2 regions of the Trinickia acidisoli genome follow, and region 1 is predicted to be linked to the other one. Evidence: riboswitches for the same ligand, from Rfam matches in the RefSeq annotation. Region 1 holds a riboswitch; the other holds the start of a gene.

Region 1 (14,961 bases):
GTGCGGGCTCGGTCGGCACCGAACGCGCCCGGCGCGGTCCGCTCGAGCGGCTGCAGCGTGCGCAGCGCCTCGCGATACGCATGCTCGGCCTGCGCGGAGCGGCCCTCCTTTCGATACAGCACACCGAGGTTCGTCAGCGTGCGCGCCACATCGGGGACATCGCGCGCGGGGCTCTCGCGCGCCAATTGGCGGCGAATCGCGAGCGCTTCGCCGTATGCTCGTTCCGCTTGCTCGAGTTGCCCCTCGTCGCTGTAAAGGTTGCCGAGATTGTTCAGCGTACGCGCAAGCGCCGGCCGATAAGCAAGCGCATTCTCCCGTACCAGCGCGCGCTGCAAGCCGAGCGCTTCGGCATAGGCGCGCTGCGCATCGTCGGCGCGGCGCGCCCTCGCATAGAGTACGCCGAGGTCGTTCAGCGTCGTCGCCAAATCGGGCGTGTAGCCCGGCGCATCGTGCTCGGCAAGCGCGCGCTCGAGCTTGAGCGCCTCGTGGTAGGCGTCGATCGCGTCGTCGGGGCGGTCCGCATCGCGATACAAGGCGCCAAGCGATTCGAGCAAGTCGGCGACGGCCGGCCCGTAGTGGGCGGGCTGCTCGCGCGCCAGATTCCAATAAATCCCGAGCGCATGCAGGTCGGCCATCTCGGCATCCTGCGGCAGTGCCAGCGCCGTGTATAAATGCCCGAGCTTGGCCAGCGCGAGCGCGAAACGCGGCTCCCATCGATCGGGCTTATCGTGCGCGAGCAATTGATACCGCAGCACGAGGGACTCGTAGACCGGCTGCGCCTGTTCGAACAGACGCGCTTGCTCGAGCAAATCTGCGTAGACGTCGGCGATCTCGAGATCGTCCGGCCGCAGGACATGGGCGATGCGGACGAACGCAAGCGCTCTCTTCGGCGAAAACCGCAGCCAATCGACGATCCCGGCTTGGAAGCTACGTAGCGCGATCAAGTCGTCGGGCGCGCCCGGCTCCGCGAGTTCGGCCGCGAGCAGCTTGGCGGCGCTGTCGAACTCGAGCGCGGCAATCGCGGCATCCACCTGCACCTCGAGCGGATCGTCGGTTCGCAGCACGCGCGCCCGCCGTGTCAGCAGGCCATATCGCGCGCTCCAATCACGCGCCGTCGACATGAAATCGACGTCGTCCGCTTCGCTGCTTTGCGCGGCAAGGCCGAGCACGAGTGGGGCGACGGATGTGAACGGTTCGGCGGGCATCGCCTCGAACATCAGGTTCGCGGCCTTCGCGAAGGCAACGCGCTGGCTGCCCGGCAGATGAGCGCGGCGTGCGGCACGCTCGGCGTCGGCGGCAAAGCGCTCGCGCTCCCTAGGGGCGACGCCGCAATCGCGCTCGAAGCGGAAGCCGTGCTCGACGTCCGTCACCGAAAGCGCCGGCACGCACGGCGGCTGCGGTGCCGCGGGGGTCGCGGCGGCCGACGCCGTCAGGGCCTGCGCCATCGCCAGGCCCGCCAGCCAACGATGTGCGCGCCGATTCGTCATGCTCGTCTTCTCGTGACAGGTGGCTGTCGATCAGATACATGAAGAACGGTCGCGGCGCAGCCGTATGTTGGCCAACGCACGTCCGTGCGCCGCCACCGGTTGCCGGCGTGCGCGCGACGCCACATAGTGGCCAGCATAGGCCCGTTGGCCGAATCGTGCCGGGCTGCAAGGCGTGCGGGGAGTCGGCCGCATCGCTCGACTCACATGCGCATGCCAGGTCCCGCCCGCACGGGTGCGGCGACAGCGCCCGCGTCACACCGAGCGCGGCAACGGGCTTCCGATTCGACATCATGCGTCCTCCAGCGATCTATCGAACCGCGTATCGCACACGCCGCTCACGCTGCCCCGCTTGCGGGGCGTTTTCGTCGATGGGCGCGGCAGTCTGCGCGCGATGCGGGCGGCCGTTGATACAGCGTTTACCGCCGGCGGCCGCGCGCGGCACCCATCTGAACGAAATCCTGCCACGGCATTGGACGCCATCCGATCCGAACGGCGCGCGCCGATGGGGCCTGAGCTTCGGCGCCGGGTTGTTGCTTTTCGTGGTCGTCGGCCTCTTCGGCGTCTATATGGCGATCGACGAGCACGAGGACGAAGACGCTTGGAATCGGGTCGACCTCGGTCGCACACATCGCTTGCTCGCGCCGGCGAGCGGCGTGAGCGCGCAAGTCGGCTCGACCGAGCCGCCGCCATCGGCCGATCTCGTTCCGCTGTTGGAAGCGCAAATCGCGAGCGCGAACGCGGACGGCGCGGCCGACGCCGTCCGAATGCGGCGCACATCGCCGCCGCAAAAGCTCGCGCGCGAGCCGCACCGCACGACGAGCGCCGAGCATACAGCGGCCGTTTCGAAGCCGGTGGCAGCCTCCTCGACACCGGCGGCAGCCGTTTCCGCGCCGGTAGCGACTGCCTCGACGACGGCGCCGCCCGCGGCTAAGCGCCACGCCACGCAGCGGCGGGTGCACCCTGCCAACACGAAAATCGCGGCGGCGTCCGTCTACGCAGCGGAGACCGCATCCGCGCCCGCTACGGCGGCAGCGGCAGTGCCGGCTACGCCAACGCCCGCCGCTACGGCAACGAACGTCGCCCCCGGAACGGCTTCCTTGACACGCCCCACCGAGCGGGCACGAGCGCGTGCGGCATCAGAAACCGAGACAGAGACGGCACCCGCGGCCGCCCCGAAGCCGATGGCGAACGCCGAGGACTTCGTGCATCCGCCGCTACTGCGTGCACCGCCTTCCGACACGGCCGCCACCAGCGCAACGCACGAGTCGCCGCCTCGATCGAGCGTCGAGGCAAGCAGCGCGGAAACGCGAACGCCCCCCTCGTCGGAAGCCGCCGCACCGCGCGACCGCGCGCCGGCAATCCTATGCGAGCCGGAAAACGCCGAGCGCGGTTGCACACCCGCGGGCGAGACCCAACCGGCGCTCGCCCCGCCGCACGACTCGACGCACGACGCCACGCAAAGCGAGGGCCGCAGTGCGCCGATCGAACATACCGCGTCTACCGCCGTGGGCGACGCGGAGGCCTCAACATCGTCGGCCTCGACGAAACCGCCCAGCGTCGCCCGGACGCTGAAACCACGATCGCTCTCGCCCGGTGCGCAAACAGCGAACATCCGCCACGCACACAGCCCAATCGTGCATCACCCGGCCCCGACTCGTCACCGACATGCGGTTCGGGCCGCCGCCAGCCGCCCGTCGACGTTCCTCTTCACGTTGCCGCGCTCGTTGACGGCTCCGCTGCGGCTGCCGGCGTTCCCGCACCCGTCGTCGCTGTCGTTCGACCTTTCCGCCAATCAGCGCGAGCTCTATCGGGGCCATTGATCTCGTCGGACCGGCTCCGGCGAGCCGGCGAAACGCCGACTATTTTGCGGCGGCAGCGCGCAAGCGCCGGCCTTGCTCGCGGATGTCGTCGAGCGTGGCCGCCGGCGTGCTGACCTCTTGCGGCACGCGGATTTCGATCAGTGCCGGCCGGGCGCTCGCCACGCATCGATCGAACGCGGGCAGAAAATCGGCGGTCCGTTCGACCGTCTCCCCATGCGCGCCGAACGAACGCGCAAACGCCGCGAAGTCCGGATTCGTCAGCCCCGTGCCGTGCGTTCGCCCCGGATAATGCCGCTCTTGATGCATGCGGATCGTGCCGTAGTGGGCGTTGTTGACGACGATGAAAATGACGTTCAGGCCGTACTGCATCGCGGTGGCGAGTTCTTGCGACGACATCATGAAGCAGCCGTCACCGGCAAGCGCCACGACCGTGCGCTCGGGATAGAGCGCCTTCGCCGCGATCGCGGCGGGCACGCCGTAGCCCATCGCACCGCTCGTCGGCGCAACCTGCGTCCGCCATTGCCGATAGGCGAAGTGCCGATGCAGCCAGATCGCGTAGTTGCCGGCGCCGTTCGTGACGATCGCATCGGCGGGCAGCCGCGCGCGCAATTGCGCCATGATTTCGCCGAGTTGCACATCGCCGAGCATCGGCCGCGGCGCGCGCCAGTCGAGATACGTGCGATGCGCCTGCTCGGCTGTGCCCGTCCAGGCCGGGGTGCCGCGCGGCTCGAGCGTCGCGAGCGCGGCGGCGATCTCGGGCATGCCCGAGACGATCGGCAGATCGGCCGCATAGACGCGCCCCAGCTCCTCCGCCCCCTGGTGCACGTGCACGAGCGTTTGCTGGGTCTTCGGAATGTCGAGCAGCGTGTACCCGCCCGTCGTCGATTCGCCCAAACGCGGGCCGATCACGAGGAGCAAATCCGCCTCGCGGATACGCTGCGCAAGCGCGGGGTTGATGCCTAGGCCGACGTCGCCCGCGTAATTCGGATGATCGTTGTCGATCGTGTCTTGATAGCGAAACGCGCAGCCGATCGGCAATTGCCACGCCTCGACGAACCGGCGCAGATCGGCGCACGCTTGCTCGCCCCATCCGCTGCCGCCGGCCACGACCATCGGCCGCTGCGCGTGCTCGAGCAACTCGCGCAGCCGCTCGATCTGCGCCGGCGACGGCGACGCCGCGACGCGTTGAAAGCGCGGCGCGCCCGGCATGCGCGGACACGGATCGGAGAGCATGTCTTCGGGCAAGGCCAGGACGACAGGGCCCGGCCGGCCCGCACAAGCCGTGTGAAACGCGTGGCTCAGATATTCGGGGATGCGGCGCGCGTCGTCGATCTGCGCGACCCATTTCGCCATCTGACCGAACATGCGCCGATAGTCGATCTCTTGAAACGCTTCGCGATCGAGGTGATCGCGCGCGCATTGGCCGATGAGCAGAATCATCGGCGTCGAATCTTGAAACGCCGTGTGCACGCCGATCGAGGCATGCGTCGCGCCCGGCCCGCGCGTGACGATCGCAACGCCGGGACGGCCCGTGAGCTTGCCCGTCGCCTCGGCCATGTTGGCCGCGCCGGCCTCGTGCCGGCAGACGATCGTGCGAATCCGCTCGGTTTCGTCGTGAAGCGCATCGAGCACGGCGAGAAAACTCTCCCCCGGCACGCTGAAGACACGATCGACGCCGTGCGTGACGAGCGCATCGACGAGCAGACGCGCTCCGGTCACGTTGGCGGTATCGGCGACGTTCGACATGATGCGGCAACCTCCTGAGTCGGTGATGGTGTTCGAAGCGGCGCGACCGAACAGCGAATCGCGAGAGACGGCCGACAGCTTACGCCCGCGTCGCGCGCGTTGTCACTGCGTGAATATTGGGGGGTGGCTTGCGCCCCCATGCATGCGCGGCCATGCCGCGGGCGCGATTCTGCGACTTTTCGTCTGCCGAACCGAGTCGGGCGACGATACATTTCGCGTCATCGCACATTGCCGGGAGCACTCATGCAAGTCGACGAATTCGAAGCCGAAGCCGCGCTGGCACGGCTGGCTCGAAACGAAACGTTGGGTCTGCTCGATCTTGCGCGGAGCGGCCGCGATCTGAAGGAGCGGGCGTTCCGCCGCTTTCTGGCGATTTGCCGGCCTGCCGGATCGGCCGCGCAGGCCCGTCGCTTTTTCGAATCGAACATGCTCGGGATTCTGAAAGACGGCCGGCTGACGATCAACTTCAACGCCAATACCTGGTTCGGCAACGGCAAGGAGCCGATGCGCGTGCTGAACCTGTTCGACCGGGTCCACGGTCCTGCCGAGAACGCCAAGACCGCAAAGGATCGGTGGTACCGCAACGACGTGGAAATGGAATTCGGCGACTACGCCGGCCACGCGCGCAACACCGCTCATGCGCGAAACGTGAAGGACGCGCGCCGGCTGGTCGCGCGCTACGGCGCCACGCAGATCGACCGCGTCGGGCTGCCGACGTCGCACCACTTCACATCCATGGTGCGGCCCCGATACGGCGCGCTCGACTTCGCCTACTGCCTAGGCGGCGGCGCGGGCGGCAACGGCTACGGGCGCTCGTTCGCCATCATCAAAGAACACGTCAAGCATGCGTCGAGCTACCTTTACACGGATTCGTTCAAGGTCAACGCCGACCTCGCCGCGCGTCGCGAAGAATACGGCGGCAAAATCGTCACGCTGCACGACGCGATGGCCACCTACCTCCAGCTCGAAAAAATCCTGCTCTATTGCACGCCGCAGATGCTCAAGCAGATTTATGCCTATGCCAGCGGCAAACGGGCTCGCGGCTCGAGCTTTTGTCTGCCGCCCGATACGACCGGCGTCAAGGTCAACTACATCGAATTCCAAGCGCATACGGATATCCGGTTCGATCGCGATATCGCCGCCATGACGATCTCGCGTTCCGAAATACCGCAGACGTTTCTCGGCCTGCCTTGGCACAGTGCCGAGCGCCACATTCGCGAATTCGCGCAAAAAAACCGCATTCGCGTGTCGTTCTTTGCGTAGTCGGTTTGGCTGAGCCGCCGAACGGCCGCCCCGCATTCGCATGGCGCACTACATCGAGCTCAGCACTCGACGATATTCACCGCGAGCCCGCCGCGCGAGGTTTCCTTGTACTTCGTCTTCATATCGGCGCCGGTCTCCCGCATCGTCTTGATGACCGAATCGAGCGACACGTAGTGGCTACCGTCGCCGCGCAGCGCCATGCGCGCGGCATTGACGGCCTTGACCGCGGCCATCGCGTTGCGCTCGATGCAGGGAATCTGCACCATGCCGCCAACCGGATCGCAAGTGAGCCCGAGGTTGTGCTCCATGCCGATCTCGGCCGCGTTCTCCACCTGCTTCGGCGTGCCGCCCGTGACCGCCGCGAGCGCGCCGGCCGCCATCGAGCACGCCACGCCCACTTCGCCCTGGCAACCCACCTCGGCACCCGAGATCGACGCGTTGAGCTTATAGAGAATGCCGATCGCGGCAGCCGTCATCAGGAAGTCGATCACGCCTTGCTCGTTCGCACCGGGCACGAAACGCGTGTAGTAGTGGAGCACGGCTGGGACGATACCGGCCGCGCCGTTCGTCGGCGCGGTGACGACGCGCCCGCCCGCCGCGTTCTCCTCGTTGACGGCGATGGCGTAGAGATTGATCCAATCGACCATCGAGAGCGGATCGCGCAGCGCCTGCTCCGGGTTGCCCGAGAGCGCGCGATAGAGCTGCGGCGCGCGCCGCTTGACCTGAAACGGCCCGGGCAGCGTGCCGTCCGCATCGGGATTGCCGATGCCGCAGCCGCGCGCAACACACGATTGCATCACGTCCCAGATCTTCAGCAGGCCGATGCGCGTCTCTTCCTCGGTATGCCAGACGCGCTCGTTGTCCCACATGAGCTGAGCGATCGACTTGCCCGTCGACGCGCACAACGCGAGCAATTCGTTGCCCGTGCTGAACGGATGCGCGCGTTGATCGGCCGCTTGCAACACCTTCGTGTTCGGCGCGCCGGCTGTCACGACGAAGCCGCCGCCTACTGACAAGTAAGTTGCCTCGCGCAGCACGGCACCCGTCGCATCGGCCGCCCGCAGTTTCAAGCCGTTCGGGTGCTCGGGCAGCGCTTGCCGATAGAAGGCGATCTGCTCCTTCGGCGCGAAGCCGATCTCGTGCTTGCCGCCGAGCACGAGCCGGCGCGATGTTTTCACCGCATCGAGCCGAGCGGCGACCGTCGACGGATCGACGGTGTCGGGCGCATCGCCCATCAGGCCCAGCATGACGCCGCGATCGGTGCCGTGCCCCTTGCCCGTCGCGCCGAGCGAGCCGTAAAGCTCGACCTTGACCGCCGCGGTCTGCGCCAGCAAACCGTCGCGCTCGAGCCCCTGCACAAACAGCAAGGCCGCGCGCATCGGCCCGACCGTGTGCGAGCTCGAGGGACCGATGCCGATTTTGAAGAGATCGAATACGCTGACTGCCATTGCTGCTCCACAAGCGGATCGAGGCGGCACGCGCATCGTGCACGCGCGCCTCGGGTTGATGAGTGCCCGCGCCTCGCGGCAACCGTCGCCGCTCAGCTCAGCGATACGGCCGGCGCACCAGGCACGGCGGGCACGCCAACTACGTTACCTCGCCGGTAACGGCAAACAAACGGAGAGCCACGCGGGCGGCGTCGGCGACAAGCGCTGCGCCACGCTCGCGTAGCGGCCCGACAGCCGCGCGGCAAGATGAAACAATTCGGCCGCGCCCTTCGGGTCCCATTGCCCCGAGTAGCCCGGCAGACCCGCCGCGCGCCGCTTCGCATCGAACGCGACGCTCGAATGGACGAATTCCTCGTGCGTCTTTTCGCCGAGCGCATACGGCACGAGCCAATCGAGCGCGAGCCCGAGCGATGCCCCGCTCGGCGCGCGCACGGCGAGCCAATTGCGGTTGTGGCGCCGCGCCGCCAGCGCCGCAACGACGAGCGGCTGCAAGTCGTACGTCACGTAATGGAGCGCATCGCGCTCGGTGAAATCGACCGTCGTGCCGTCGGGGGCGATGTTCGTGCCGATCTGCTCGACGAACAACCGCTGCGCCGCATTGATGAGCTTGCGGTCGTCGAGCGTGAACGCGGCCATGGCGACGAGCTTGACGCGATGGCTCTCCCAGTTGTTGCGGAAGGTGCCCGTCAGCGGACGCGGCTGCGCGCCCAAGCGCTCGACGTAACCATTCGCGAGCTTCGCGATGAACGCGGCCGTCGCGTTGCGCGTCTTCACGGGCAGCGCGCTCGCGGTCAAGTCGTACGCGAGAATCATCGAATCGAAATGCGTCTCGTCGATCGGATCGAAGCTCGGCTGATAGGTCGTGGCCCAGGCCAGCAGGAAACGGTCGACGAGGCGCAGATAACGTTCCTCGCCCGTCGCGCGCCAGACCAGCGCCGCATCGCGCATGAGCTCGAGATCCTGCTCGGCCTCGACGCTCTGGTCGTGGATCCCTTCGTGCGGCAGCGTGCCTTCGGTGTGCAAGTGTGCGAGCGGCTTCGGCTGATCGTTCAGCCGTGCCGCGACACGCTTGACGAGCGCCTGCACCGCGGGCGCCGCGCTCGCGCGCTCGCTCGTCTGCATAGCCGGCGCCGCGCAGAAGTTCATCGCCGCGCGCGCCGCCCCGGCGGGCGCGAGCATGCCCGCGCAGGCGATCAGCCAGGCCGCGAGGGATGCCCCCGGCCGCAGCCCCGGCCGTTCGTCGATACGCAAGCCCGGTGTGCGCCATTGCGCGCGGGGTATGTGCGCCGGCACCGTCTGCACCTCTCGTCCCATCGGTCGCTCCTTCTGTAGCTTGATCCGCGGTGTGAGATGGTAGCCGGTATTGCCGACGAGCGACGCACGCCCGCTTGCCGCAGCCGCCGTCAGGCGTAATCCGCGATAGGCACGCAAGAGCAGAACAGATTGCGGTCGCCGTAAGCATTGTCAGCGCGGCCGACGGGCGGCCAGTACTTGCGCGTCACGAGCGACGGCAGCGGGTAGGCCGCCGCCTCGCGCGAGTACGCATGCGGCCACTCGTTGGCCGTCACGACCGCCGCCGTATGCGGCGCATGCTTGAGCGGGTTGTCCTCGCGATCGGCACGCCCTTGTTCGACGGCGCGAATCTCCTCGCGAATCGCGATCATCGCCTCGATGAAGCGGTCGAGCTCCTCCTTCGATTCGGACTCGGTCGGCTCGACCATCAGCGTGCCCGGCACCGGGAAGCTCATCGTCGGCGCATGGAAGCCATAGTCGGCCAAACGCTTGGCGACGTCGTCGACGGAAATCCCGCTCGCGTCCTTGATCGGGCGCAGGTCGAGGATGCACTCGTGCGCGACGAGCCCGCCGGGGCCCGAGTACAGCACCGGATAGTGCGACGCCAGGCATTTGGCGACGTAGTTCGCGTTCAGAATCGCCACTTCCGTCGCCGCCGTCAGGTTCTTCGCGCCCATCATCGCGACATACATCCACGAGATCGGCAAAATCGACGCCGAGCCGTACGGCGCGGCCGAGACGGCACCGATACCGTTCTCGGCGCGACGATAGCCCGATGAAGTCTGGTTCGGCAGGAACTGCGCCAGATGCGCGCCGACCGCGACCGGACCAACGCCAGGGCCGCCGCCGCCGTGCGGGATGCAGAACGTCTTGTGCAGGTTCAAGTGCGAAACGTCGCCGCCGAACTGCCCCGGCGCCGTGAGCCCGACCATCGCGTTCATGTTCGCGCCGTCGACATAGACTTGCCCGCCGTGGGCATGCACGATCTCGCAGATCTCGCGCACGTTCTGCTCGAACACGCCGTGTGTCGACGGGTAGGTGATCATGATCGCCGCGAGCCGCGCCGCATGCTCGGCCGCCTTCGCCTGCAAGTCTTCGATGTCGACGTTGCCCTGCTCGTCGCAGCCGACGACGACGACTTTCATCCCCGCCATATGCGCCGACGCCGGATTCGTGCCGTGCGCCGAAGCCGGAATCAGGCAGACGTCGCGATGGCCCTCGCCGCGTGCCGCGTGATAGGCGTGGATGATCAAGAGGCCCGCGTACTCGCCTTGCGAGCCCGCGTTCGGCTGCAGCGAAACGGCCGCGTAGCCCGTGGCCGCGACGAGCATCTGTTCGAGCTGATCGATCATTTCGCGGTAGCCGACCGTCTGCTCGGCCGGCGCGAACGGGTGGATCTGCGAAAACTCGGGCCACGTGACAGGTAGCATCTCCGAGGTCGCGTTCAGCTTCATCGTGCACGAGCCGAGCGGAATCATCGAGCGGTCGAGCGCAAGATCCTTGTCGGCCAGGCTGCGCAGATAGCGCAGCATCTCCGTTTCCGAATGGTGACGGTTGAAGACGTGGTGCGTGAGGTAGGCGCTCGTGCGCGCGAGCGCGGCGGGCAGCGCGGCCGAATCGCCGCCTTGGCCTTGCTCCTCGGCGCGCGTGAGCGCCGCATCGAGCGCGTCGACGTGCGGCACGTCGATCGCGCCGGCCGCATGCGCGAAGAGCGAGAGCAAATCGGCGAGATCGGCACGCTTGGTCGTCTCGTCCACCGAAACGCCGACCTGCGTATCGCTCACGCGGCGCAGATTGATGCGCATACGCTTGGCGGCATCGTGCGCAGCCGCCGTGCGCGAGCCCGTCTCGATCGTCAGCGTGTCGAAGAAGGTGTCGTTGGCAAGCGTGTAGCCGAGTTGCTTCACGCCGGCGGCAAGCAGCGCCGCCACGCGATGCACGCGCCGGGCGATCGATTTCAAACCATGAGGCCCGTGATAGACGGCGTACATGCTCGCCATGATCGCGAGCAGCGCTTGCGCCGTGCAAACGTTGGAAGTGGCCTTCTCGCGGCGAATGTGCTGCTCGCGCGTTTGCAGCGCGAGGCGCAGCGCGCTCTTGCCTTGCGCATCGACGGTCACGCCGACGAGCCGGCCCGGCATCTGCCGCTTGAATTCGTCGCGCACGGCCATGTACGCGGCATGCGGCCCGCCGAAGCCGATCGGCACGCCGAAACGTTGCGAAGTGCCGACCGCGACGTCGGCGCCCCACTCGCCCGGGGGCGTCAGCAGCGTGAGCGCGAGCAGATCGGCCGCGACGACGACATGGCCGCCCGCCGCATGCACGGCTTGCGCGAGCGCGCGGTAGTCGCGTACGTCGCCGTTCGCGCCCGGATATTGCAGCAGCACGCCGAACGCGCTCGCGCCGGCCGCGGCCTCCGCCGGACCGACCCGCACGTCGATGCCGATCGGCTCGGCGCGCGTGCGCACGACTTCGATCGTCTGCGGCAGCACGTCGTCAGCCACATAGAAAACGTTCGACTTCGATTTGCCGGCGCGCTGCAGCAGCGTCATCGCTTCGGCCGCGGCGGTTGCTTCGTCGAGCAGTGAGGCATTGGAGATTTCAAGCCCGGTCAAGTCGCCGATCATCTGCTGAAAGTTGAGCAGCGCCTCGAGCCGGCCTTGCGAGATTTCGGGTTGATACGGCGTATAGGCCGTGTACCACGCCGGATTCTCGAGCACGTTGCGCAAAATGACGGCCGGCGTGTGCGTGTTGTAATAACCCTGCCCGATGTAGGTGCGGAACACCTCGTTCTTGTCCGCGAGCTCGCGCAGCCGCGCGAGCGCCTCGGCCTCGCTGCGCGGCTGCTCGAACGGGCCGAGCGGTAGCGTGTCGGCGCGGCGGATCGCCCGTGGGATCACGGCATCGATCAGCGCGGCGCGCGACTCGAAACCGAGCGCCGCCAGCATCTTGTGCTGATCGGCGTCATCCGGGCCGATGTGCCGCTCGGCAAAAGCGTCATGCGCTTCGAGCGCGGCGAGCGAGAGAGGGGAGCGGTTCATCAGACGATCCGGATGTTCGAGCTTCATGATAGGGCAGCTTGTAGTACGCGGCTTGTAGTGCAACTTGGGGGGCGCGGCGGTTCGGGCTCAGGGCCGCAAAACGCGCCGCGCGGCAGGAAACGTAAGGAACGGCTCAGCCGACGAGCTTCTGATAGGCGGCGGCATCGAGCAGCTTGTCGACCGAGCCGGCGTCCGCGAGCTTCACCTTGAACAGCCAGCTTGCGTAGGCGTCCTCGTTGACGGCGTCGGGCGTGTCGACGATCGCATCGTTGACGGCGACGATCTCGCCCGAAACGGGTGAGTAGATGTCGGAGGCCGCCTTCACCGATTCGACGACGCCGATCGCATCGCCGGCCGCGATCGTCTTGCCGACCGAGGGCAGCTCGAGGAAAACGATGTCGCCGAGCGTCTCTTGCGCGTGGTCGGTGATGCCCACCGACACCGTGCCGTCAGCTTCGGTTCTGATCCACTCATGTTCCTCGGTGTATTTCAGATCGGCCGGGACGTTGCTCATTTGAAGCTCCTGGGGAAATAGGAAATGCGTTGAATTGAAAGCGTAAGGACCGAGACGCGCGCGGGGCCGCGCCTTCGATTTAGGCGACGAGCACCTTGCCGCCCCGCACGAACGGCAGTTTTACCACGCTTGCGGGCAGCGCCTTGTCCCGGATCTGAACCTGTACGCGCTCGCCGGGGCACACCCCCTTCGGCACGCGCGCGAATGCGATCGATTCCTGCATCGTCGGCGAGAACGTACCGCTCGTGATTTCGCCTTCGCCAAGCGGTGTCAGTACCTTTTGGTGCGCACGCAGCACGCCGCCGGCCTTGCCGTTTTCTTTTTGCAGGACGAGGCCGACGAACACGTACCGCGAGCCGTCGCGCTCGAGGGCGGCGCGGCCCACGAAATCGCGCGGGGCGGCCAGATCGACGGTCCAGGCAAGCCCGGCGTCGAGCGGGGATACGTCTTCGTCCATGTCCTGGCCGTACAGATTCATGCCCGCTTCGAGCCGCAGCGTATCGCGCGCGCCGAGCCCGCACGGATGCACGCCGGCCGCTTGCAGCGCTTGCCAGAGCGCGACGACCTGCGCCGCCGGCACAATGATTTCGAAGCCGTCCTCGCCGGTGTAGCCCGTGCGCGCAATCGTCAGCTCGCCGTACGGCGCAACGCTCACGCGCGCCGCGTTGAACGGCTTGAGCGCTTCGGTCGCCTCGCGCACAGCGGGCAGCACCTGCCAGACCTTCGCGCGCGCGTTCGGTCCCTGGGCGGCGACGATCGCGAGATCGCGACGCGGCGTGATGGCGAGGCCGAAGCCGCGCTCCTCGTTCAACCGCTTGAACCAGGCGATGTCCTTCTCGGCCGTGCCGGCATTGACGACGACGCGAAAGCAGTCGTCAGCGAAAAAGTAGACGATCAGATCGTCGATGACGCCACCGCGCTCGTTCAGCATGCACGAATAGAGGGCCCGGCCCGGCGTTTGCAGCTTGCCGACGTTGTTGGCGATCGCATACTCGAAAAACGCACGGGCGCGCGCGCCGGCGAAATCGACGACGCACATGTGCGAGACGTCGAACATCCCGGCATCGCCGCGTACGGCTTGGTGTTCGTCGATCTGCGAGCCGTAGTTGACGGGCATGTCCCAGCCGCCGAAATCGACCATGCGCGCATTGAGGGCACGGTGAGCGGCGTTGAGCGGGGTGTGTTTCAGTTCGGTCATGAAGGTCTCGGCACGCAAAGGTTCGCGAAAACAAAAAAGGGCCATGCCGATCGACGCGCGCGCGGCTCGATTGCCTGCGGCGAATACGGTGCATGCCCCCTCTGTCCTCGGTACCTGAGAGATTGCGCCGGCGGGACGAATACGTTTCCCGCTCGATGCGCGCGCCCCTTCGGTGGGCGACTTGCTCGCGCGTGCGGCCGCGGATTGCGGACTTCGGCGCACCGCTGCGAGCTATCGCCACTCTCCAGAGTGCGAAAAACCCAGCTCACGCGGGGCCTTTCGACGCGGTCGGTCCTTTTGCCTGAGAGTTTGTGGGTGTGCCCCTTCGGCGGCGTCGCCGGCGGGCCGAAAAACCCTACCGCGAGCGCGCTCTCCCGACGCGTGCGCGAAATTTACGCGAGCGTAATGGGGTTGTCAAATGCAGGGGTTGTCAAATGCCGGGGTTGTCAAATGCCGGGATTGCAAATGAAGGGGGTTGTCGACTGAACGTGCGATGCGCCTCAGCAGGCAGCGCCAAGACGAGCTAACTTACACATATGCGCGACGAACGACGAACGCACCGCTCGGTCCATCCTGAACGTCGATGGGAATAGCGGCGCGCGCAGCTCCGTCTAACGGAGCAACGTAGGCGATCGCGCCGGCAGCAACACAGAGGAGGAAAATCATGTCGAACCGAAACCGATTCTGCTGCACCGACCCCGACATCGGCCTGCTGGCCGCGGGTCGCGTGCGGTTCGCGTCGAGCGAGGCGCTCGAGCACGCGATGACGCCGCTGATCGAACGCGCGCGCACCGTGCCGACGGGCACCCTGGCCGACGTCTTCCGCGACGTCGATGCCGACGCGCTACTGTTCGTCGCGGCCTGGCGCGTGATTCGGTTCGAGGCGGCCGAGCGCACCGTCGTCGATGCGATCGCACACGCCATCGAACCGTTGCGCAGCGAGGCCACACCCGAATGGGTCGACGTCGCCGCGCCTGCCGGCGCATGGACGTCAGGACGCAGCGGGCCCGGCGAGTGCCTGGTGCTCCTGCGCCAACTGCTGGAAAAACCCGACGATGCGATACAGGCAAGCTGGATCGACAAGGTTCTGCTGGCGTTGAACAGCGATGCGGAGCCGCCCGACGGCTTGATCTCGGCCAACTTCTTCGCGA
Region 2 (14,961 bases), on a different contig from region 1:
TAGGTCAATTCCAGCATCAGCGCGTCACGCAGCGACCCCAGCGTATTGAGCGGCAGCGGACGTGCCACGTCGAGTTTTGCCTTGTCGGCATCGATAGTGTGGAGCAAGGCGTGTAAGGACGAATCCATGAAGTCACCGGTGCGTTCGGAAGGCCCACATTGTATCGCTCCGGCGTATGCCGGAGCCGCTTGCCTTCGCTTGAACCGAATCGAGCCGAACCGGGCGGCCCCGTGCGACGCAGGACTCGCCCTACTCGACCGAATCAAGCGCCTTGACGACCGCCGACCGCTACGGGACGCACGCGAGCCGCCACCGCATCATCAGACACCAGTTGCGCAACGCCTTCCGCCGTGGCGGCCGACAATGTCCAGCCAAGATGCCCATGCCCCGTGTTGTAGAACACGCCGCGGCGACGGCCCCGGCCAACCCTCGGCAGCATGCTCGGCAACATCGGGCGCAAGCCTGCCCACGGAATGACGCGCGAAGTCGAGACCGCGGGAAAATGCGTCCGGACCCATCGAACGAGCGGTTCGATGCGATTCGCTCGAATGTCGCGATTCGCGCCGTTCAGTTCGGCCGTCCCCGCCACTCGAAAGCGATCGACACCGAGGCGGCTGGTCACGATTTTCGCGCGGTCGTCGAGCAGGCTCACCCACGGCGCGGCCTCCCGACTCGATGGATCGTCGAGCGATACGGTAATCGAATAGCCCTTCACGGGGTACACGTTGACGTGATCGCCGACATATGCGGCAAGCGCACGGCTGCCAACGCCCGCGCAAATCACGACGCGATCGAACATGCCCATTTCGTCGCGGCCTTCGCGCTGCGCCGCGATCGCAATCTCACCGTCGCTCGATCCGTCGATCGATTGCACCGCCGTGTCGTAGCGAAACTCGACGCCAAGGCGTTCGCACGCCTGAGCGAGGCCGCGCGTGAACTTATGGATATCGCCCGTCGAATCCGATTCCGTGAAAAAACCGCCATAGAACTGGCCGTGAAGCGTCGGCTCGATTGCGCGAATCTCGTCGGGCGTAACGGACCGCCGATCGAGTCCTCCTTCGCGCAGCAGCGTGTTCACCTTCGACGCAGCTTCGAATTCCGAGCGCGTCGCGTAGAAATGCAGAATACCGCGCTGCTCGAGATCGAACTCGATCGCTTCGCGCTGCGCGATGGAAAACAAATGCTCGCGCGCGGCGATCGCGAGGCGAACGGTTTCGATCGTGTTGCTGCGATAGTGGGGAATCTGCCGTAGGAATTCACCGATCCAACTGTATTTGTGCCAACTCGGACGCGGATTCATCAGCAACGGCGCGTCGCGCTTGAACATCCAACGTAAGCCTTTGAGCACCGTCGCGCGGCTGTTCCAGACTTCGGCATTGCTGGCCGACAATTGCCCGCCGTTCGCAAACGACGTTTCCATCGCGGCATAGCGATGACGTTCAAGGACGGTGACGCGGTGGCCGCGCCGAGCGAGCGCGTAAGCAGTGGTGACGCCGGTGATACCGGCGCCGATAACGGCAATTCGTGACATGACATGGTCCAGAGTTCGTTGGGCATCGCCGGCCGATAACAACCGGCGTCGATGCCCCATCTGTCCATGTACCTGAGAGTTTCGCCCGCGCACTTGCCGCGCGGGCTCCCCTTCGGTGGGCGCGCATGGCGCCGCTCTCCAGATGTTCCGGCTGCGAGGTCCTTTTGCCTGAGAGTTTCCGGGGCGGTTGCTCCGTCGGCGTCGCTCGAATCGAGCGATCTCTTCCATGCAGCGTGATGGAACGCGCTAAGGCTAGCCTTGGACGGAAAATTCGGCAAGCGATTTCTTTTCGTCGAAAACGACCTTCACCGTATCGAGTGCCGCCAAAAAGTCCGACGCGTCGAAAATTTCACCGAGACTGACGACGCCGCCCTTCGATACGGACTTCCCGCTCAGCAATCGCTCTGTGGCCTCGACGATGATCGGTGCGCTGACCGCATAAATGTCCTGCCCCGTGGCAGTCACGCGACGCGTTACCCCGCTCTGCGCAACGACGACATCCATGACGAATTGCTGCGCGGATCGTCCCATATCGTCGTGCGGCTGGGGCGGCGGCGTATTCGGATCGCGAAGTTCACGCAGAGCGGCGAGGCCGAACCAAGATTCGAGCGTGTCGACACGCAAATGACGCGACACGGTCAGCACTTCGGTAAAGGGGAGCATGACAACCTCCGCATCGCCCAGCACCTCGGCGAACGACCACGCGCCCTCCGGCATCGGCGAAGGCAGCGGTGTCAGCTTCCCGCTACGCTGAACGAACCTCGTCGCATGATTGCGTTCACCGGTCACGCGTGTGCCGCGCGTCGGATGCCAACTGTCGAGGCCGACGGCGATATCGACTCTTTCGATCGGCTGATCGGCATCCACGGCTGCCGTGACGAGCAAATCGGCGAGACCGCCGTAAAACGCCGCCGCGGGGATAAGACTGACGCCGGCGTCACGCGCACCGGCATGGCGCTGGTCGATGATCGCTTGGAGCGCTGGCTGTTCCGCAGTGACGTCGAGATAAGGTATTCCCGCGCGCAACGCTGCATCGACGATCGGCAGCGCGGTATCGAGAAACGGCCCCGCGCAATTGATGACGGCATGCGCCCCGCGGATTGCGGCGTCGAGTTGTTGGGGATCGTCAGTCGAAGCAACTCGCCACGGGCTGTCGTCGTTGGCACTGATTTCCTTCAGGCGCTCTGCATCGCGTCCGATACGAACGACACCAAAGCCGCGCCGCTTCAATTCGGCCACGACGAAGCGCCCCGTATGGCCCGTAGCACCGTACACCGCGACAGTCATTTTGTTGTTCATGTTCGACTCCGAGTTGGAATGGTGACTTTATAGTACAGATCTGTAGCGTCGTCAATACAGATCTGTAGCGAATAAGATACCGATCTGTATCGAAATCTACGCCGCACGCTTCGTAGTGCTATCATCGACGCCAATGCAGATGCATAAGGAACGTTCGAGGCCGACCAAGATGAAGAAGGGAGAACAAGCGCAGGGCGCGGCACCCGATACGCGCGAACGTATCTTGCGGACCGCCAGCGAGCTCTTCTATCGGGAGGGAACGCGCGCGGTGGGTGTGGATCTGATCGTGGCGAAGTCTGGTGTCGCCAAGACGAGCCTATATCGCCACTTCGCGACGAAGGACGATCTGATCGAAGCCTTTCTGCTGCGCGAGGACGAGGATTTTTGGCAACATTGGGACGCGGTGGCGGCCGAGCACAAAGGTGCGCCGCGCGAAGAACTCGATGCCCAGCTTCAATGGATCGGCGATCGCATTGCACGCCCCGGTTATCGCGGCTGCCCGCAAATCAACATCGCGGCGGAATACGCCGACGACAAACACCCGGCCCGCAAGGTTGCCGTAGCGCACAAGCGAGAACTGCGTCGGCGGCTGGCGGAATTGGCGGGCGCCATGCACGTCGATGAGCCCGAGACCTTCGCTTTGAGGTTTGGGACGATCATCGACGGCGCGCTCAGCAGCGGGCGGGCGCTGCATGCGCAAGGGCCTGCGCGGTTTCTGCAAGCGTTGGCGCAGATGCTGATACCAACGAAGAAACCGAAGCGAAAATCGGCCCCGCTTTAAAGGCCCCAGGCCCGTCAATAAATTTCCGGCACGATCATCTCGGTCGGCACGGGCTGACGAATGTACTCCGCGTTGTGCACGCGCTCCGGCAGCATGACGGTCGGATGTTCGACCTCACGATACGGCACCTGGCTCAGTAGGTGATGGATGCAATTCAAGCGGGCACGCTTCTTGTCGACGGCCTGCACGACCCACCACGGCGCTTCCGGATGGTGTGAGCGCTGCAACATCACTTCCTTTGTCTGCGTATAAGCTTCCCAACGGCGCCGGCTTTCGAGGTCCATCGGGCTCAGCTTCCATTGCTTGAGTGGATCGTGGATGCGCGCCTGGAAGCGGATTTCCTGTTCCTCGTCCGTGATCGAAAACCAGTACTTCAGGATCTGGATGCCGCTTCTCACGAGCATCTTTTCGAACTCGGGCACCGAGCGGAAGAATTCTTCGTACTCCTCATCATTGCAGAAGCCCATCACGCGCTCGACGCCCGCGCGGTTGTACCAACTGCGGTCGAACAGCACCATTTCGCCACCCGCGGGAAGGTGCGCGACGTAGCGCTGGAAATACCACTGCGTGCGCTCGCGATTGCTGGGCGCGGGCAGCGCGGCGACGCGGCATACGCGCGGATTGAGCCGCTGCGTGATTCGTTTGATCGCCCCGCCCTTGCCCGCCGCATCGCGCCCCTCGAAAATCACGACGAGCCGGTGGCCCGTCTGCACGATCCAGTCCTGCAGTTTGACGAGTTCGCCTTGCAGACGAAATAGCTCGCGGAAGTAGTGCCTGCGCATGCTGCGCGCTTCCGGCGTGAGGGCATCGGAGCCGTCCAGGATGCGATCGTCCACTTCCATTTCGAGTTCTTCGTCGTATGCGTCGACGAGATCCTCCTCGAAACGACGCTGCCGCTGAGCAAAGAACTCGGCATCGGATGTCGGATCCGGCTTGTCCATCACGTTCTCCCTGAATGAAGGTGAAACTGCGCGGTATGTCGCCCGAGACGGCGGCTGCGCATTCAGCGATTATCCTCGGCACGCCGTGTCAGGCATATTACCGAGCGGGCAGGTCAGAACGTAATCGCCGATTTGATCGATTGCACTGCGGCGCTGTTCAGGAAGATGTAGAAATCTTGCGGGGTCGAGCCTCCGGCCGGCAGGTTACTTCAAACCGTTCGACCCCGCCCGCAAAATCTCGCGCGGACCGACGCCAAGCAACCGATTCATCCAGTGCGCCATATGACTTTGGTGTGCGAAGCCTGCTTCGAGCGCGACCTGCGCCGCGCTGAATTTTCCGGTCGACAGCAGCACCTTCGCGCGCTCGACACGACGCTGCACGATATACCGATGGACCGGCACCCCGAACGTTTCTCGGAACAGCACCTTGAAATGCGGAACGCTGATATCGAGCAGCGCAGCCAATTCCGACAGCGTCAGCCGCTCGTCCAAGCTGTTCTCGATGTAATCAGCCAAGCGCGCGGCCGTTTTCGATGCAAGCGCTCGCGGCCTGCGTTCGAGCGACGGAACGCCGCCGATCAATCGAACGAGCATCGCGGTACAGAGACTTTCCGCGTAGAGAGAATCGGAGACTTCGTCCGTTTCCAGTTCGGCATGCAATGCCCACGCCAAATGCTGCAGCCGTGCATCGCGCATCTGCAAGCGCGGTTGAAAGTGAGCGAGCGAGGGTTTGAGATCCAATCGCTCGTAGATTGCCTTCGTAAAGACATCATCAAACCAAACTCGAAGAACGGTGCAGTCGGCATCGTCCGCCCATTCCCCGTCGATCCCGGCCGGTACGACGTCGATATCTCCATGGGCTTGCACGCGCGCATGTCGCTTGCCGTCACACACGCAGTTCGCCCGCACGGGCTTGCCCATATGAACACCGATGCGGTGTTGCTCGGCTGCGGGAATTCGATGCGTACCGGCCGAGATGCCGAGCAATTCCGCGCCGAACCCCTCCCAGCCCCGCCCGCTGCTGGAAAGCAAACGCTTGCGGGTGCCGTTACTTGAATCCGAACGTAAAGTCGCAGCCTTCATGGCGTCCCATTCCTTTGGCAACTTGTGCGCCTGCAGCATCGCTGCGGTGCGTCCAATCGGCGTCGATCAGGCTGTGCGCCGACGCGGAAAGCGAAGCATAAAACGAATCATCCGTTTCTGCTCATTCGATCCTCGCTTGAGCGCCCATCGCCTGGACAGTGCCTAGGATGACGTCATACGCACCGACGAGGAGTCGTTCATGTTCGTAGTATTCGGAGCATCGGGAAAAGTGGGCGGCGTCACGGCCGCAACCTTGCGCAAAGCCGGCCATCCGGTCCGCGCCGTCGTACGGGACGCACGGCAAGCAGAACGTCTCGCAGCGATAGGCTGCGACATCGCGGTGGCCGATTTGACCGACAAGCAAGCGGTCCGATCGGCAATCAAGGGCGCTCGCGCCGTCCAAATACTTTGTCCCGTGCCGGTCGGCGATTCGCATCCCGAATCCACGATGCGCGCGATGATCGACGTCGCGGCGGATGCGCTTCTCGCCTATCCTCCGTCCGCAGTGCTGGCGCTATCCGATTACGGCGCGCAATTGCACAAAGACACCGGCATCACGCTGCTCTATCACTACCTCGAAACGCGGCTGAAGCCACTCGGGAGACGCTTGACGCTGCTTCGATCGGCCGAGCATCTGCAAAACTGGGCACGCATGACTGCAACGGCATTGGAACGCGGCGTCTTGCCGAGCTTGCATCATCCGCTGTCAAAGATGTTTCCAACGGTGTCCGCCTATGACGTCGGGACAATCGCCGCGGAGCTATTGCTTGATGATCCGCGATCGGATAAGTCGCGATCGGACACGCCAAGAATCATCAGCGTCGAAGGTCCACATCGCATCACCGCGATTCAAATCGCCCACGCCCTAACCGAACTCAGCGGCAGGGAAATCACTGCGCTGGAACTGCCCCGCAGCGAGTGGGAGGCAACCCTGCTGCGAGCCGGATTGAGTGACAATCACGCGCAACTGATCATCGACGTGTATGACGCTCACAATGCCGGCAAGATCGATGTCGAGCCAGGCCAAGCAGAGCGTCGTTTCGGCACGACGCCACTGCATGAAGCCATGTCGTCGCTGCTCTCGTCAGTCGGCCACGCACGATCCCACTAGCTCGTCGGCGTAACGTCGAAATCACGCACGCCGCGTCTTGGCACCCAACCCTTTCGCGTGCACCCGCACCGCATCGAATGAGAGCAACGCGAATGCGCAAGCCACGAGCGCCGCGCATAGCAGGAACGCGGCGCGATACCCGAATGCGCCGATGAGCGTTCCCGACAATACGCCTGCGAGAATCGATCCAACACGAGACGCGTTGAAGAACAGCGCCGTCGCGGCGCCGGTCTCGCCGGGCATGAGATCTTGAACGTACGTCATACCCAGGCACGATGTAATTGCAACGACCATCGCGGACAACGCTTGAAGCGGAACCACAGCGAGCGGTTGCCGGATCGCCGCCAGCGCGATGAAATACGCGGCATGCACGGCCGCGGCTGCAGTGAGCCACTTCGGCTTGCTCAATCTCGACGACGTCGCACCGAGCCAAAGCATCATCGGGATCTCTAGCAGCGCCCCGGTACCGAGCACGGCCGACACGGTCAACCGCGTGCCATGCAACGCGTGCACGAGATAGAGCGGCAACAGAATCATCGTCGCGTTGGCCGCGAGGCCAATCAGCGTCAGCGCCAGCAGGATGCGCGGGATTGCCTGGCGTCGACGAGCGGCGAGCACGACGTTAGATGCGCTATCGCCGACCGCAATCGGCACGCACTCGATAGCGGACGCGGCGCACGGCGCCCCTCGCCGCAATGCTTCGCAGTCCTCACCATCGTGTCGTTCGGCGTGACCCCTCGCCTCCGACATCCGCAGCGCGATGAAGCCGCTGGCCGCGAAACTTGCTGCCGCAAACGCGAAGAGCCCTTTGAACCCGCCTTGCGCCAATATCAGCGCACCCACCGCCGGCCCAAATACCCAAGCGGCGGAAAGCAGCGTTCGCATCGCCGCCTGCGCGAATTCCGCCTGCGCCGTATCCTCGGCATGCAGCGTCGAACGTCCGAGTGCAAATACCTGCGATAACGATGCCGCGCCCGGCCCCAGCAACACGACGCCGACGATCATGAGTTCGGCGTAGCCTCGCACGATACTCAAGCTCGCATAGCCGAGCGCGGCCGCCGCGAGCGATGCGATGAGCGGCGTCCGATGGCGACCATTCCGGTCGGACCAGCGCCCCACCGCCGTGCTTGCAAACACGCCGCTCGCCGAGACGAGCGTCATGAAGACGCCGAGCCGCACGGGCGACATCGACGCTTCCTCGATGCCGAACAACGACAAGTATGGGGCCGTGAGCGACAACGCCACACCCATCATCAACGTCGCCGCGGCAAGCGGCACGAAGTGCGGAATCCGCACGAGATCGGTCAAACGCGCAGGCACAATTCAGTCTTCTTCGATCCAAACCGCGACATCAACGGGACCCACTATTGAACTGCCTAAGATGAACTTCGCATCGGCCGGTGCGGGTACGCCTTGGGATCGATCGCCATAATTGACGGCGAATCGCAATGGCCCGCGTCTGCGCAGTCGCAACCCCTCCGGCAACGCCGCCACATCGATTCCCGCATCGCGCGCGCACTGCGCGATCGCGGCACGCAACAGCGCCCGATCGAAGCAGGCCGTCATATACGTCACGCGCTCGCGCCGCAGCAATGCCGGCAAGCCGTCGTCAAAACGCGCCATCACTTCGACCCCGGCGCCCGGTTGCACATGCTCACGCCATCGCAACCCCGTCCCCTCGACCTTGCCGAGGCGCAGCATAGGCCGTATCGACGGCCGCAGCGATTCGACTTCGATCACGCGAGAGGGCAAAACGGTCCGAAGCTTACCAGGCGGCAACTGCGCAACGATGGCAAACGTTTGGGACTTCGAACCGGTACGCGGTCCGAAGACCCAATGATTCGAGCCAAGTTCGATCTGCTCGACCACGCTATCGGGCAAGATCGGCAACGTAGGCGCCACGACGAGCCGATAGGCGCGCAGGTCCGAGCGAGCGGACACGATGTCGACGTCGAGCCCAAGCTCCCGTAGCGCGCTATACCACTCGAAAACGACATGCTGATAGTCGAAATCGATGCCATGCCGCTGCGTTTCGATGACCCAATCGGCTTCATAGTCGAACAGCAGCGCGACGGATGCTCGTGCGCATCGCAAATCATCTTCGGACACGCCAAGCGTGCGCAGCTCTTCGCCGACTCGAACGACTTCACGGCCGCCCGGCGACAGTTCGTCATCCGGCGTATTGAGGCCCGAATGCATCTGCTCCTGTGCAAACGGACATTGGCGCCAGCGGAAGTACGAGACGAGTTCGGCCCCATGCGCGAAGGCCTCCCAGGTCCATAGCCGCACCATGCCCGGCTGCGGCACGGGATTGAACGGTGCCCAATTCACAGGCCCGGCTTGCTGCTCCATGACCCACATCCGCCCGTTGCCGACGCCGCGATAGAGATCGTGGCTGAACGCGGATACGTCGGGATGGCCCGTTCGTGCCCAGCGGTGTTTGTCAGCTTCGGGCAGCGGCAACACTTCGGTGCGCGGTATCGGGTAGCTGTCCCAGGCGGCCACGTCCAAACCATGTCGCGCGAAAACGTAATGATCGAACGCAGCGTAAAAGCCCATGAAATTGTGGAGCACGTCGCGCCCCGGCGCATGCCGTCGAATCAGTTCGGCCTGCAACGCATGAAAGCTCGCCACTTCGTCCGATTGAAAACGGCGAAAGTCGAGGACGTGCGACGGATTCGCATCGGTAGGCGTGCGATGCGGCAATTCGATTTCGTCGAAGCGACGGTATTCCATACTCCAAAACACGTTGCCCCATGCGCTATTGAGCGTGTCGATCGTCTCGTAGCGCGCCGCGAGCCAGCGCCGAAAGCGGTGCAAGGCGGCTTGCGTATAGCTTGGCAATGTGTTGTGACAGCCGAATTCGTTGTCGGTCTGCCATGCGACGACGGCCGGATGGTCGCCGTACCGTCGCGTCATCGCCTCGACGATACGCACGCAGTGTTCACGATAGACAGGGCTCGATATGTCGTAGTGACGCCGCGAGCCGAATTGCATCACGCTGCCGTCCCGCGTTACCGGCAGGATGTCCGGGTGTAGATCGACGAGCCATTTCGGCGGGGAAGCGGTCGGCGTGCCGATGACGATCTCGAGCCCATGACCGGCCAGCGTCGAGACGGCGCGGTCGAGCCAGTCCCAATCGAAACGGCCCGGCTCCGGCTCGATGCGCGACCACGCGAATTCGGCGATGCGCACGCGCGCTATGCCCATGTCGGCCATACGTCGTGCATCGCTGTTCCATTTGCTTTCAGGCCAGTGTTCCGGGTAATAACAAACGCCGAGCTGCATGGCGGATTTCCTTGATTCCGTAGATGAGAGTGCGTGATTCACGGTTGTGCGGCGGATTGCATGCTTGGTATCGACGTCGGCATCGGCATCATCCTTTCGTCGCGCCGAACGTCAGCCCCGCGACGAAATGCTTCTGCATCGCGAAGAACATCGCCACCGACGGCAACGCAGCCAATACCGATCCCGCCGAGACGAGATTCCACGCCGTCGTCCATTGCCCCCTCAACGCGGCGACGCCGACGGTAATCGGCGCGGCATCGTCGCCTTGCGTGAGGCATAGCGCCCAGAAGTAATCGTTCCAAACGAACGTGAAGACGAGAATGGCAAGCGCTGCCAACGCCGGCCGCACGAGCGGCAACACCACGCGTAGGTAGATCGCCCACTCGCTCGCCCCTTCGATGCGCGCTGCCTCGATAAGCTCATAGGGCAGTTCGCGAATGAAGTTGCGCAGAAACAGCGTGCAGAAGCCGGTTTGAAACGCCGCATGAAAAATGACGAGAGCCCACACGGTGTTGTAGAGCCCCAGATTCGCCATCAACTCGCGCACGGGGATCATCAGGATCTGAATCGGAACGAAGTTGCCCGCCACGAACAAGCCGAGCAGCGCGGTGTTGCCGCGAAACCGGTAATTGGCCAGCGCATGCCCGGCCATCGATGCCAGAAAGATCGAAATGGCCACGGCCGGCAGCGTGATCAGGCAGCTATTGCCGAAGTAGTGCAGCATCGGCGTTTGCGTGAGCGCCGTGCCGTAATTCTGTAGGAGTGCGAAGTGTTTCGGCCATCCCCAATAATCGCCCGCCATGAGCTCGTCGCTCGAACGCACCGACGTGACGAGCACCGCGAGCAGCGGCACGAGCCAAAGCAAGAGCGCGACGGGCAGTGACAACCGATAGACGAGCCGCGGAATGGGGCGCCACCGCTGAACCGGCATGGGATACATTGAGGACTCCTTATGAGTCGGTGCGCACGAGGCGCCGCAGTTGCCAAGCGATATAGACGAGCATGATCGAGAACAGCACCACGGCAATCGCGGCCGAATAGCCCACGCGGTAGTACTTGATCGCTTGGTCGTACATGAAATAAGCGAGCACGGTCGAGCTGTCGAACGGGCCGCCCCCGCTCATCACCGAAATCAGATCGAAGCTGCGCAGTGCACCGATGACGGTCAGCACGACAGCCATGAACGTGGCGGGCCGCAATTGCGGCAGGATCACGTGCCAAAGCAGCGCAACGCCGCGCGCGCCTTCCATGCGCGCCGCTTCGATGATCTCCGGATTGATGCCGGTGAGCCCCGTCAAGTAGAGAATCATGCAGAACGGAATCTGCGGCCACAGCGCGGCGAAGATGATGCCGTAGGTCACGTAGTGCGGATCGCCAAGCACGGGGATGCCGTGTCCGACGATGAGCTTGAGCAGGCCGAACGTCGGGTCGTAGAACCACGAGAAGACGAGGCCCACTACAACGCCCGGCAGCACGAACGGTGCGAAAAACAGCGATTTCACGAGCCGCATGCCGAACACGTTCTGATTCAGATACAGCGCCATTGCGAGCCCGGCCGGCGGTGCGAGGAGGAACAGCGCGAGCCAGATCAGGTTGTTCTTCAGCGCGACATAGAACGTATCGGATGCGAAGAGTTCGCGATAGTTGTCGAGACCGGCGAACGTCTTGGCGGTCATCCCATCCCAATGATGAAAACTGAGCCAGATGCTGCTCACGATCGGATAAATGACGAAGACGGTGAACAGCGCGAGCCCCGGCAGCAGAAACAGCAGTGCCGCGCGCGTGCGCCGTTGGCTGAGCGGCATCGGCTTGTTTGCCGCCGGGCGCGACGCGCGCCGCAGCGCTCGCTGGGTAACGGAAATCGACATGAATGTGCACTCCGACATGAAGGGTCGGGGACGGCCCAAGCAAGGCACCATCCCCGCTCGTCAGGCACGCCTACTTCTTGTAGATGCGCTTACGCGTGGCCTCGAGGTGTTGCAGGATCGCGTCGAGCTGCGTCGGATCGGAGTAGAACTGCTGCATCGCCTTCATGCCTTCGTCGGCCATTTCCTTCGTCATGTCGCGGTCGTAGAACTGCGCAATCCCGCCCGTCGTGGAGGAGAGCGTTTGGAAGCCGACCTTCGAGATCGGGTCCTGCGGCTCGGGCGCTTTGTTGTTCGACGGCAGTTGCCCCCAGCCTTGCGCGAGTTCGCCGTTGATCTGCGCCTGGCCCATGAAGGCGAGCAAGCGCCGTGCATCGGCCTTGTTCTTGGCTTTCGCCGGCATGATCAGGACATTGACGGGACCATCTTCGGCAACGGGGACGCGAGCGTCGATGATGGGGAAACGGAAATAGCCCATTTCGTTGCGCGTCGCGGTCGGCAAACCGGCCGAGAAGAACGTGCCCATCAGCATCATCGCGGCCTGTCCGTTCACGAGCAGCGGGCTGATCGAGTCGACGTCGTAGGAGAGTGCGTTGTCGACGAAGTACTTGTCGTCGATCAGCGTTTTCCATGCCTCGTAGACATGCTTCACGCGCGGATCCGTATACGCGATGTCTCCGGCCATGAGCTGCTGATGGAAGGCGTAGCCGTTGATACGCAAGTCGAAATAGTCGAACCACGCGGCCAACGTCCAAGCATCGCGAGCAGGCACGGCGATCGGCGCAATACCGGCCGCTTTCAGCTTCTTGCAGTCGTCGAGGAATTGATTCCACGTCGTCGGCTCAGCCGAAATGCCGGCCTTCTGGAATAAATCCTTGCGATAGAAGAAACCGTAGGCGTCATAGCCGAGCGGCAGGCTGTACTGCTTACCCGCGTATGTCGACGATGTCTTGACCGAGGCGTAGGTTTGATTCCAGCCGTTCTTTTGCCAGTCGCTCGTCATATCGGCAAGCAAGCCGCGCTTGGCGAAATAGGCCATGCGTTCGCCGTTGTGCCAGCTCAGTACGTCGGGCGGATCGGTCGCGAGCCAGCCCGACATCTGAACTTTGTAGGCCTCCTCGCCTACGTAGCTGACTTTCAGATCGACGTCCGGGTTCGCTTTTTCGAATTGGTCGAACGCGTTTTGCCACGTAGCGCGCTGGTTGCCGCGCGCCGACACGGTGACGTTCAACGTGCCGGCCGACGCCGGCGATGCCGCGATGAACGCGGCGCAAGTCATGCAGGCCAGCGCAAGCGCGCGAACGGGTTGCTTCATCTCTGTCTCCTTCGTTGGTCTCGAGTATCGGTAAGTCGACTATCTACTGCATCGGTCCTTCATGCGGCCACGAACGCCTCGCGCTCGAGTCCGATTGCCGCGCCGCGTTCATCGAACAAATGCCACGCACCCGCGGACAAATGGAATGCTTGACGATCGCCGGGGCGCAGCGGCGACGTGCCCTGCGCTTTGGCGAGCAATGGCGTGCCGCCCGGTTGATCCAGGTGCACATAGGCCGCCTCGCCCAGTTGCTCGACGAGTTGCACCGTCCGCACGATCGAGCAAGCGCTCTGCGAAACGTCGCCTTCGGGCGCCGCCGATAGATGCTCGGGGCGAATCCCCAGCGTCACGCGTTGTCCGATCGATTCCGGCTGTCGCAATGGGCGTCCGCGCAATGCAAGCTGTTCGCCGCTGTCATTCAAGCGCAATCCGATTGCATCTTCACTGGCCGATTCGATCGTTGCCGGCAGAAAATTCATGCGCGGCGAGCCGATGAATCCCGCCACGAACAGACTGGCGGGCCGATGGTAGAGATCGAGCGGCGCGCCGACCTGAGCAATGCTGCCCAAGCGCGCGACGTCGTCGCCGGCGCGCAGCAGGACGATCTTGTCGGCCAGCGTCATCGCCTCGACCTGATCGTGCGTGACATACACCGAACTCGCTTCGCGAAAACGACTGTGCAGTCGCGCGATCTCGATGCGCGTTTGCCCGCGTAATGCGGCATCCAGATTCGAGAGCGGTTCGTCGAACAGAAACACTTTCGGCTCGCGCACGATCGCACGCCCGATCGCCACACGCTGCCGCTGGCCGCCCGAGAGCTGTTTCGGCTTGCGTTCGAGCAGGCTGTCGAGTTGCAGCACGCGCGCCGCCTCCGTCACGCGACGCCGGATCTCATCCTTCGCCACGCCGGCGATACGTAGCCCGAAGCCCATGTTGTCGAATACGGACATGTGGGGAAACAGCGCGTAGCTCTGAAATACCATCGCGACGCGGCGCTCGGCAGGCGGCGTTTCGTTCATCCGCTGGCCGCCGATGTGAAGCTCGCCCGTGGTCAAGTCCTCCAAACCCGCGATCATGCGCAGCAACGTCGATTTGCCGCAGCCGGACGGACCCAGAAATACGCAAAACTCGTGTTCCGCGATGTCGAGATCGACGTCGCGCAATACCGGCGCGTGCTGCCCGTACTGCTTCGATACCTGGCGTAGGGAAATGGTCGCCATCACATCCTCCCGCAATCATCGATCGTGCAACGTGCGCTGGAATTTAAGCGCTTAAATTTTTGCCGCCAAAACGGCACGTATGCTCGTACCATATCGTCGTCTCCGGTCTGATGCAAAGCTGTCGCGATGGGATGAAACGTAGCGCAACCGATTGGAGGTGTGCAACTTTTGGGAACCCGTCCCAGCATTTGAACAATGATCGCCATTGCGTGTGCCGAGGTGCCGCGCGCTTTTTGGAAGTCGGGGGAAGAGTTTGTGGTGACGCTAGCCGAAGTTGCGCGACGGGCGAAGGTAACGGGCGCGACCGTATCGAACGTACTGCGCAATCCGCAGAAGGTAAAGCCGGAAACCGTCGAGCGTGTCATGGCCGCGATCCGCGAGCTTGGCTATCGGCCGAACTTGACGGCCCGCGCGCTCGCGCGGGGACGTACGTCGACGCTGGCGTTGATGCTCTCGAACATCACGAACCCGTTCTATCCCGAGTTCGTGCTCGCAGCGGAGCGCGAAGCGCGCAAACGCGGGTACTT

The links. Region 1 has a riboswitch for glycine ahead of gcvT (glycine cleavage system aminomethyltransferase GcvT). Riboswitches for the same ligand answer to the same signal wherever they lie in the genome.
Region 2: another riboswitch for glycine. It lies ahead of J3485_RS25700 (D-amino acid dehydrogenase); the one in region 1 lies ahead of gcvT (glycine cleavage system aminomethyltransferase GcvT).

Annotation. Positions count from the first base shown of each region.
Region 1 is NZ_JAFLRG010000001.1:32,802-47,762, reverse strand. Features, by position in the region: gene J3485_RS00205 (tetratricopeptide repeat protein) at 1-1,487, opposite strand, end outside; gene J3485_RS00200 (hypothetical protein) at 1,892-3,307, shown strand; gene J3485_RS00195 (thiamine pyrophosphate-binding protein) at 3,347-5,053, opposite strand; gene J3485_RS00190 (DUF3626 domain-containing protein) at 5,297-6,316, shown strand; gene J3485_RS00185 (L-serine ammonia-lyase) at 6,376-7,764, opposite strand; gene J3485_RS00180 (alginate lyase family protein) at 7,909-8,943, opposite strand; gene gcvP (aminomethyl-transferring glycine dehydrogenase) at 9,168-12,125, opposite strand; gene gcvH (glycine cleavage system protein GcvH) at 12,232-12,612, opposite strand; gene gcvT (glycine cleavage system aminomethyltransferase GcvT) at 12,692-13,810, opposite strand; glycine riboswitch at 13,902-14,068, opposite strand; glycine riboswitch at 14,089-14,197, opposite strand; gene J3485_RS00160 (hypothetical protein) at 14,475-14,961, shown strand, end outside.
Region 2 is NZ_JAFLRG010000002.1:1,655,568-1,670,528, forward strand. Features, by position in the region: gene J3485_RS25695 (Fic family protein) at 1-128, opposite strand, end outside; gene J3485_RS25700 (D-amino acid dehydrogenase) at 263-1,531, opposite strand; glycine riboswitch at 1,678-1,768, opposite strand; gene J3485_RS25705 (saccharopine dehydrogenase family protein) at 1,784-2,830, opposite strand; gene J3485_RS25710 (TetR/AcrR family transcriptional regulator) at 3,000-3,611, shown strand; gene ppk2 (polyphosphate kinase 2) at 3,626-4,552, opposite strand; gene J3485_RS25720 (helix-turn-helix domain-containing protein) at 4,757-5,635, opposite strand; gene J3485_RS25725 (NmrA family NAD(P)-binding protein) at 5,835-6,746, shown strand; gene J3485_RS25730 (sugar efflux transporter) at 6,768-8,066, opposite strand; gene J3485_RS25735 (beta-galactosidase) at 8,070-10,034, opposite strand; gene J3485_RS25740 (carbohydrate ABC transporter permease) at 10,123-10,974, opposite strand; gene J3485_RS25745 (carbohydrate ABC transporter permease) at 10,985-11,902, opposite strand; gene J3485_RS25750 (ABC transporter substrate-binding protein) at 11,973-13,214, opposite strand; gene J3485_RS25755 (ABC transporter ATP-binding protein) at 13,274-14,434, opposite strand; gene J3485_RS25760 (LacI family DNA-binding transcriptional regulator) at 14,690-14,961, shown strand, end outside.